4 regions of the Eubacterium ventriosum genome follow, and region 2 is predicted to be linked to each of the others. Evidence: predicted binding sites of a transcription regulator. Region 2 holds the regulator's gene; each other region holds the start of a gene.
What was found. The regulator HrcA, encoded in region 2, represses chaperone genes, less so after heat shock. The targets are predictions, from matches to a motif close to TGTTAGCACTCNNNNNNNNNGAGTGCTAACA.
Positions count from the first base shown of each region.

Region 1: the regulator HrcA is predicted to act here: its motif matches at 964-994, upstream of htpG (molecular chaperone HtpG).
Region 3: the regulator HrcA is predicted to act here: its motif matches at 667-697, upstream of NQ558_RS06805 (Hsp20/alpha crystallin family protein).
Region 4: the regulator HrcA is predicted to act here: its motif matches at 1,048-1,078, upstream of NQ558_RS05200 (Hsp20/alpha crystallin family protein).

Region 1 is NZ_CP102282.1:2,049,050-2,051,255, reverse strand. It holds gene htpG (molecular chaperone HtpG) at 1-885, opposite strand, end outside; gene NQ558_RS09185 (DUF5721 family protein) at 1,017-1,508, opposite strand; tRNA gene NQ558_RS09180 (tRNA-Thr) at 1,621-1,693, shown strand; gene NQ558_RS09175 (hypothetical protein) at 1,773-2,206, shown strand, end outside.
Region 2 is NZ_CP102282.1:2,551,743-2,553,948, forward strand. It holds gene grpE (nucleotide exchange factor GrpE) at 1-236, opposite strand, end outside; gene hrcA (heat-inducible transcriptional repressor HrcA) at 281-1,327, opposite strand; gene NQ558_RS11485 (DegV family protein) at 1,780-2,206, opposite strand, start outside.
Region 3 is NZ_CP102282.1:1,509,594-1,511,799, forward strand. It holds gene NQ558_RS06800 (chromate transporter) at 1-511, opposite strand, end outside; gene NQ558_RS06805 (Hsp20/alpha crystallin family protein) at 873-1,322, shown strand; gene NQ558_RS06810 (GH25 family lysozyme) at 1,477-2,206, shown strand, end outside.
Region 4 is NZ_CP102282.1:1,134,773-1,136,978, forward strand. It holds gene cbiQ (cobalt ECF transporter T component CbiQ) at 1-252, shown strand, start outside; gene NQ558_RS05195 (energy-coupling factor ABC transporter ATP-binding protein) at 265-987, shown strand; gene NQ558_RS05200 (Hsp20/alpha crystallin family protein) at 1,219-1,674, shown strand; gene NQ558_RS05205 (glycerophosphodiester phosphodiesterase family protein) at 1,882-2,206, opposite strand, start outside.

The DNA of each region.
Region 1 (2,206 bases), 500 kb from region 2:
GTGATAGAATTCTCTGTATTCTTCTTCAGTACATTCATTAGGATGTTTAGTCCAAAGAGGAGTAGTATCACTGATACTTATAGGTCTTTTTAAAATTTTTACTTTTTTCTTTTCTGGTTCAACTTCAACAGTTTCCTTAGTTCCGTCTTCCTTTTCTTTTTCTTCAGTTTTAGCTGGCTCAACAATATGCTCAATAACAGTATCTTTATCTGTTAATTCTTCTTCCATAATTGTCTGATATTCAGGTTCAGCAGAAGGGTCAGATACAAAAATTTCAACAGGCATAAAAGAGCAGTACTTATCAAGAATCTCTTTAGCTTTGAAAATGTTAGCAAATTCAACGCTGTCGTCATTTAAATATAAAGTAATCTTTGTACCACGATCAGCCTTGTCTGAGTCAGACATTGTAAAGTCCATACCATCTTCACAGTCCCAAAGAACTGCTTTGGCATCTTTCTTATAAGATAAAGTTTCAATAGTTACTCTATCAGCAACCATAAATGCTGAATAAAAACCTAAACCGAAATGACCGATAATCTGGTCTTCAGAAGTTTTATCCTTATACTGTTCAAGGAAAGCTTCTGCACCCGAAAAAGCAATCTGGTTAATGTATTCGTCTACTTCATCAGCAGTCATACCAAGACCATTATCGATGAAAGTAAGAGTTTTCTCTTTAGGGTTTGCAAGAATCTGAATCTTAAATTCTTCATCATCAGCTATTTCAGCTTCACCCATCATTTCAAGTTTCTTTAATTTTGTAATGGCATCACAACCATTAGATACTAATTCTCTGAAAAAAATGTCATGGTCTGAATACAACCATTTCTTAATAATAGGGAAAATATTTTCACTGTTAATTGAAAGACTACCCTTTTTCTCTGACATAAAAATCACTCCTTTGTTATTGTTCATTTTCAATTCTAAAGGATATTGTAGACACGTAAAAAAGAAAAGTCAAGAGAAAATTAGCACTCAATCAAGGTGAGTGCTAAAAGTTTACAATTAGTTAACAATTTCTATAAAATCTCTGTATCAAAATGGGATTCAAGAAACTTTGAAATTAATTTATCCCAGTAATTATCAAGAGATTTATCCATTGTAAAAAGATTAAGGGAAGAACTGGTTATAATATGTATCTGATTGCTTTCGTATATAATATTAAAATAAAGACCACTAATATTCTCTTCAGCAATAGAAGAGCCAAGTTCCCTTACGATTTTTGAATAATTAACTTTAGGAAAAGCCATAACCAACTTAAGTCGGGTAGGAACTTTTTTTCCTTTAATTATTTCAAAACAAATATTTCTTAAGTTTTTCCAGGTGGCAAAATCTTCGGTAAAGTTTTCAATTTCATCCTTATCAAAAAAAGCTTTGTTAATATGGCCGTCAAAGGAGAAGGAAGAACCTGTTATTATTTCTCCGCTACATATTAAAAAAGAATCAAAAGTATCCTTTACAAGAAGGTTTTGCATAAAATTATTTATATCGTTTATTTTAATTGAAATCATAAACTAGATTATATCAAAATATGGTGTTTTTGTCTTTACTTTTTTTCTTCTTATAGTTATAATAATGTCATTGTATACTTTATTACAATAAATAGTTAAATTATGTAAACAGGCTTCCGTAGCTCAGTTGGTAGAGCAGCTCACTCGTAATGAGCAGGTCACGTGTTCGAGTCACGCCGGGAGCTTTAAATTAACGATTTTAGTAGAATTATGAAAGTCTGATGTACGGAATATTCTACTTAATCAGAATTTTAAGGAGCAGAGATGGCATATAAACCATACAAACCCAAGAAAGAAAAAGATATATATGCTAGGTATGATGGAAAGAATATTAAAGCCAACAATTACGATAGTGGAAGCGTGAAACTGTTTGGTTTCAGGTCAGGTGCAGTATATAAGATGGTTCCGGCTATTTTATATTATGCATTTATGATTTTCTATATAGGAACAGGTATTTACGGTGAACTTAGTTACTATAAATTTGAACCAATGGACTATGTAATAACCGTATTGAAATATATTTTCTTTATAGTATGGTTTTTCAGCCCGGCAATATTTTTATCCAATTTTAAATACAGGGAATCGTTGCCATTATTTAAGAAACATGATGCCGGTTCATCAATTATTGGAATAATTATTATAAGTCTTTTCTGTTCATTTATGACTATGGTTTATAAGGAATGTATGTCAGACACTTA
Region 2 (2,206 bases):
TCTTCAATCTGCTGATCCTTTTTGTCTTTCTTATCTTTCTTTTTGAAAAACTTCTTTTTAGTATCTTCAGATTCTTCAGAAGTTTCTGTATCTTCAGCTTCCTGTTCATTAGCTTCTTCTACAGTTTCTTCTGTCTTAATATTTTCAGCCTTTGTGTTTTCAGCTTCATTATCTTTAACTTCATTACTAGTTTCTTCGGTAATGTTTTCATCCAAAGTTTCTTTTTCTTTTTCCATTGGACTTTCCTTTCTTTCTTATTCTATTGTCTAACTAAGCTTTGCTATGAATGTTCATCCTTAAATGTATCACTTAGTTGTTCTTTCACATTTCTTAAAGCATCTACTACTTTCTCGTAGTCCATTCTCTTCGGTCCGATGATTCCTATTGTTCCCTTGAAACCATCTTCCAATTCGTATGTTGCAGTTACAACACTGCAATCTTTCATGGACTGTACAGGACTTTCACTTCCAATGTAGACCTGAATACCTGTTTCCTCATCTCCTTCATTAATTAATTCGGTAAGCTGAGACTTTTCTTCTAATGTAGTAAGTAACTGGCTTGCTCTTTCTTTATCACTTAATTCAGGATATTTGAAAATGTTGGTTGCACCTGAAGTATAAATCTTCATCTGCTCCTCTGTTGCAATTGCTTCCGTTATTGCTTTCAAAACCTCGCTTACAACTGATTCAAACTCTCCTGCCTGTGATGCCAGTGTAGTCATAACTCCTAAATTAATTTCTTCAATTGATAATCCTGCAAGGACTGTATTAAGAGCTACATTTAATCTGACTACTATTTCCTGGTTAACATCCTTGCTGACTTTGACAATTTTGTTAACCACATGGTTCTTATCTGAAACTACCGTACAAAGAAGACTCTTTTCTTCCAAAACTGAAAGCTGTACGAACTTAATTCTGTTAGTCTGTGCTTTCGGTGTGGAAACCATTGTGGCGTAATTAGTATTAGTTGCTAACATCTTCGCCATATTCTGTAATAAGGTTTCAACCTTATCAACTTTCTGAATAAGTAAATCTTCCTTTTCAGTAACTTTCTTCTCTCTCTCATCAAGCTCTGCCATCCTGTCTTTAAGAATATTGTCTACATAAAATCTGTAACCTTTATCAGTTGGAATTCTTCCTGCCGATGTATGTGGCTGAACTATGTAACCTAACTCTTCAAGGTCTGACATTTCATTTCTAATTGTTGCTGAGCTTAAATTTAAATCTGTATATTTGGAAATGGTTCTGGAACCCACTGGTTCGCCTGTCTCAAGATAGTTCCTAATAACAGCGTCTAATATTTTTTCTTTTCTCTCATTAAGTTCCATGGCATCTCCTTTCTTTTTCTGTTAGCACTCGTTTAATTTGAGTGCTAATATTTTATCTGTGTTAAAGTTACCACTCCTCAACCGCTTTGTCAACATTTTTCTAAAAAAAGTTTTGTAAATAATTTGTGAACTTTCTTTGTACGCGATTGCATTGTCCAAAGGTCTTTTCTCACCTTTGCTTGCACAATGATGGGAAAATGACCTTGGGACACGCCCGGATATGAACATAAAGGTGAAGCGTAAGCTTCGCGATATGCAAATATCAGGGAGGATTGCGGGAGTGCGTAACACGTAACAATCCGTGCAATCAATTGGTGCGGATTTCTAATCTGTATAAGAAAAAGAACTGTTACTCCGGCACTTGAACTCTGCCAACTTAACAGTTCTTTTCATTGTGGTTATTATATTTTTATTATAGCTTTCATCGTCATTGCTATTCCAACATTTATTAACTAATTCTTTGCTTTTTCTACTGCTATAAATCCAAATGTTTCAGGTCCAACATGAGTTCCTATTGTAGGTCCTATCTGATAACATTCCTTAAACTTAATTCCTTTTTCTTCAACTTTCTTTACAAAGTTATCAAGATTCTCTGTTCCGTCTGAATAAATTCCATAAATTGGAAATCTTTCATCTAAGTCCATTCCTTCTATATAACTAACAAGTCCTGCAATGGCTTTCTTTCTGCCGATAAACTTACCTTTTACAATTAACGTTCCTTCCGGAATTGAAATAACCGGCTTAAGCTTTGCAAAATTACCAAAACCTGCCTGCATCTTTGTAAGTCGTCCACCTTTGTATAAATTTTCAAGATTGTCAATTGCAAGGTTAATTGATATTCTTGATTTTAATTCTTCCAATGCCTCTACAATTTCATCT
Region 3 (2,206 bases), 1.0 Mb from region 2:
AATAAATTGATGAAAAAGAAGTTGCCGTAATTGAAAAAACGATCATAATAATTGCAACAATTAAAATAATCAAAGTATTAAACAGATTTTTCTCCAAATTCTTCAACATTCGAATGCCTGCAGTAAGTATTAAATAAACCACGCAAACCTGAATACCCTTAAAAGCGCAGGCAACGTAGTGTAAGCTTAAAAATTCGTTGAAAAATAACGAAATAAAATAAATAATAATAAAAGAAGGAATGCATACTGCAAGGGTTGCAGCAGTAGCTCCGTAAAATCCTGCAACATGATATCCAATATAGGTGGCGCTGTTAACTGCCATAGGACCGGGCGTGGATTCAGCAATTGCAATCATATTGAGAAAATCATCTTTTTCAATCCATTTCTTCTTATATATAAACTCACTTTCCAAAAGGGCCACCATAGCGTAACCACCGCCAAAGGTAAAGGCACCGATTTTTAGAAAGGTCAAAAACAAAGTAAGCGTTTTATCAAAATTAGAATGTTTCATAAAACCTCCGAAATAAAAAGTCCATTAAAATATTTAATAAAAATTTTTGCAATTAACATCGAGATATTAATTGCTACTTAATTCAAAACACCATAAGTATACCATACATAAAAATTAGAAACAAATGAGTGTGAAATAAAAAAAAAAATTAAAAAAATTAGCACTCACCTCTTGACAGCGCTAACAAAAAGGACTATAACATAGTCAGAACGAAGGAAGAGATAAAGATTTAAAGAAATAATTAAAGATTCAAGCTTTAAAATCTATATCAAATTCGTTAGTTCAGATAATCAACACCTCGGATTTCTCCGATAGTGCAATTACAAAATTTATATCTATTAGACGAAAGGAGATATGACTTATGATGATGCCTAGTATTTTTGGAGAAAACTTATTTGATGATTTTATGGACGATTTTTCATTCCCTACATTACCTGATGTAGACAAGGAATTGTATGGAAAACATGCAAAGAACCTAATGAAAACCGATGTTAAGGAAACTGATGACGGATATCAGGTTGCAGTTGATCTTCCGGGATTTAAGAAGGACGAAATCAAGATTAAACTTGAAAATGGTACATTAACAATTAATGCAGCCAAAGGTCTTGATAAGGATGAGAAGGACAAGGAAGGTAAGTATGTAAGACGTGAACGTTATGCAGGAAGTATGAGCAGAAGCTTTTATGTTGGTGAACATGTTACAGCAGAACAGGTTCATCCAAAGTATGAGAATGGTATTTTAACCTTCGAAATACCTAAGAACAAAGAACCAATCGAAGAAAAAGAAAAGTTCATTGCTATTGAAGGATAACATCTTAACAAAATAAAGAAATCCCCATATCGACTTAGTGTTGGTATGGGGATTTTTTTGTGTTATAATTAGCTACAAATAATTATGTTAGTATGATTCTAAAAAAATATGTAGAAATTGGGAAAATAGTGTGTTAGAAGCACGGAGGTGAAAAATGAGTCAATTTAGGAATATTGTTAAAAAAGCAGTAGTTATAGGGCTTTGCATTTGCACTTTTTCTGTTCAGGTAAGCGGTGCTACACCATGGTCATCAGCCAATGGAATTTTTTATGATGGAAATGGCAATGAAATAAAAGGTGCAATAGCTAAAGGTATTGATGTAAGTTATCACAACGGTGACATTGATTGGGCAAAGGTTAAGGCGGCAGGGATTAGTTTTGCTTTGCTTAGATGTGGATATGGAAATGATGAAAGAAATCAGGATGACATAAAGTTTGTGCAGAATGTAAAAGGTTGTGAGGACAATGGTATTCAATATGGAGTTTATTTGTATTCATATGCAGTTGGCAATGACAAAGAAAAGACTTTAGAAGATATGGCTAGAAGTGAGGCAGAACACGTTCTTAGAATGATTGAAGAAGCCGGAGCTAAACCTACAATGCCTGTTTATTACGATATAGAGGACAAATCTCAGGTTGAAATGACTACTAAGCAGTATGGGGATATGGCTGAAATTTTTTGCAATATTGTAAAAAATGCCGGCTATAAGGCTGGTGTTTATTCTAACTATTATTGGTGGACCAATAGACTTACTGATTCAAGATTTGATAATTGGGGAAAATGGGTTGCAAGATATAATAACACAAGTGAGTACAACAAAGAATATGATATTTGGCAATATACTGAGTCAGGCATAGTAGATGGCGTGGGAAGTGGAATGGATG
Region 4 (2,206 bases), 1.4 Mb from region 2:
GCACCGGGCCAGAAAGGCATTAATTTTAAGGCTTGGGGAAGTCTGCCGGGGCAGTTGCTTTTACGAAGTATAGACAGGGCAACCGATGTGCATAACAGCATGAGTCTTAGAGGTTACAATCTTAATAACGTGCGAATCAGAAATTACAAATTAAGTAGCAGGGATTACGTGTGGATGATTGTATGGACACTGGTGATTATCACTTTTAGAGTGTACCCTGTTTTTGAAATAGTGGGCGGTTTGTTTACATAAAAGGACAAAAAGATGGAGAATATAATTTCAGTTTCCGACCTTTCTTTCGGCTATGATAGCAAGAGAAAGGTTTTGGAAAATATAAATTTTCAATTAAAAAAGGGTGAGTCGGTGGGCTTGGTTGGCGCTAACGGCGTTGGAAAGTCTACTCTTTTAAGAATACTTGTTGGTCTAAATACAGGTTTTCAGGGAGATGTGATGGTCAACAATATTCCCCTTGAAAAAAAGAATTTAAAGACTATTAGAAAAAATATTGGCTACGTTTTTCAGGATGCTGACAGTCAGCTTTTTATGTCAACTGTTTTTGATGATGTTGCTTTTGCACCGAGAAATTACGGAATGTCTGAGGCAGAAGTTAATGAGAAAACAATGGAAGCGCTGAAAGTTGTGCACATTGAACAGCTAAAGGACAAGCAGATTTATAAGCTTTCAGGAGGGGAGAAAAAACTTGCCTCTATTGCAACAATCCTGTCAACAGAACCGGATGTTATATTGATGGATGAGCCAAGCGTGGCACTTGATCCAAAGAACAGACGAAACCTAATCAACATATTAAATCGACTGAATCAGGCAAAAATAATAGCTTCTCACGATTTGAATATGATAATGGACACTTGCGAGAGAACAATACTTCTTTCAGACGGAAAGATAATTAAGGATGGTAATACAAAGGAGATTCTTTTGGATAAAGAGCTGATGGAAGAAAGCGGCCTGGAGTTACCGTTAGGGTATTAGGAAAGTTAAAAATCAGATAACATTTTATATTATAAAAGTTAACAAAATGTTTACAAGAAATATTAGCACTCACTGTTGACGAGTGCTAACAAAAGTGCTATAACATAATCACAGGGAAAAAAGAGAGTCCCTGAAAGAAATAAAATTAACAATTACGACTAATGGAAGTCGCAATATGCAGTCAGCTAAATTCTCAGATTTTGATTGCAGATATATAAGGAGGTAAGTATTATGTTAGCACCTAGTATTTTTGGAATGAATGATTTATTTGATGATTTTGGAGATGTATTTGAATTTTCACCTGCATTTAGAAAGCAGGTAGCAGCAGCTAGAAATATAAGCTCAGATATTAAAGAATTGGCTGACGGCTACCAGATTGAAATGGAATTACCTGGATTTTCCAAAGAAGAAGTAAAGGCACAGTTGAAAGACGGTTACCTTACAATTACCGCTGAACACAATGCAGAAAATAAAGAAGAGAACAACGAAGAAGGTCAGAAGAAGGAAGCCGTTAAATACATCCGTCGTGAAAGATATTATGGCAAGTGCCAGAGAAGCTTCTTTGTTGGCAAGAACGTAACAGAGGAAGATATTAATGCCAAGTTTGAAAACGGAATCTTAACAATGTATGTTCCTAAAGAAGTAAAGAAGCCACAGGTAGAAGAAAAATTCATTACAATTGAGTAATAAAGGTGGAAGAACTTGAATAAATCTTTTGGATAAAAATTAAATAAGGCAGTAGCATTGCGTGGTGGAAACGGGAATTACAGTAAAAAATAGAAAAATCACAAAATGTTCTGTGTAATGTAAATAAAAAATATCCGGATAGAATGTAAGCTTAAAATACTTTCTTCTATCCGGATATTTTATTAATTCATTTAAAAAATTCAAACCCTATTTTTTCTTCTTAATCTTCAATGGCTTATTTTTCACAACAGTGCTATATGAGCTGTAGTAGTATTTTTTACCAACTTTTAAGTAGGCTCTCACTTTTACGTAATATTTCTTTGTCTTTGTAAGGCCTTTAACTTTTACATACTGTTTTGTGTTGCCTGAAACAGTGTATTTCTTTACGACATGCTTCATTTTCTTGTCTGTTGCAACTCTAACTTCATAGCCTGTGCATCGTGGTGAGTTAGTCCACTTAACCATGATTCGTCTGTTCTTGCTATATCTCTTAGCAGACTTAATTGTTACTTTTGCCGGCTTTGTATACGTA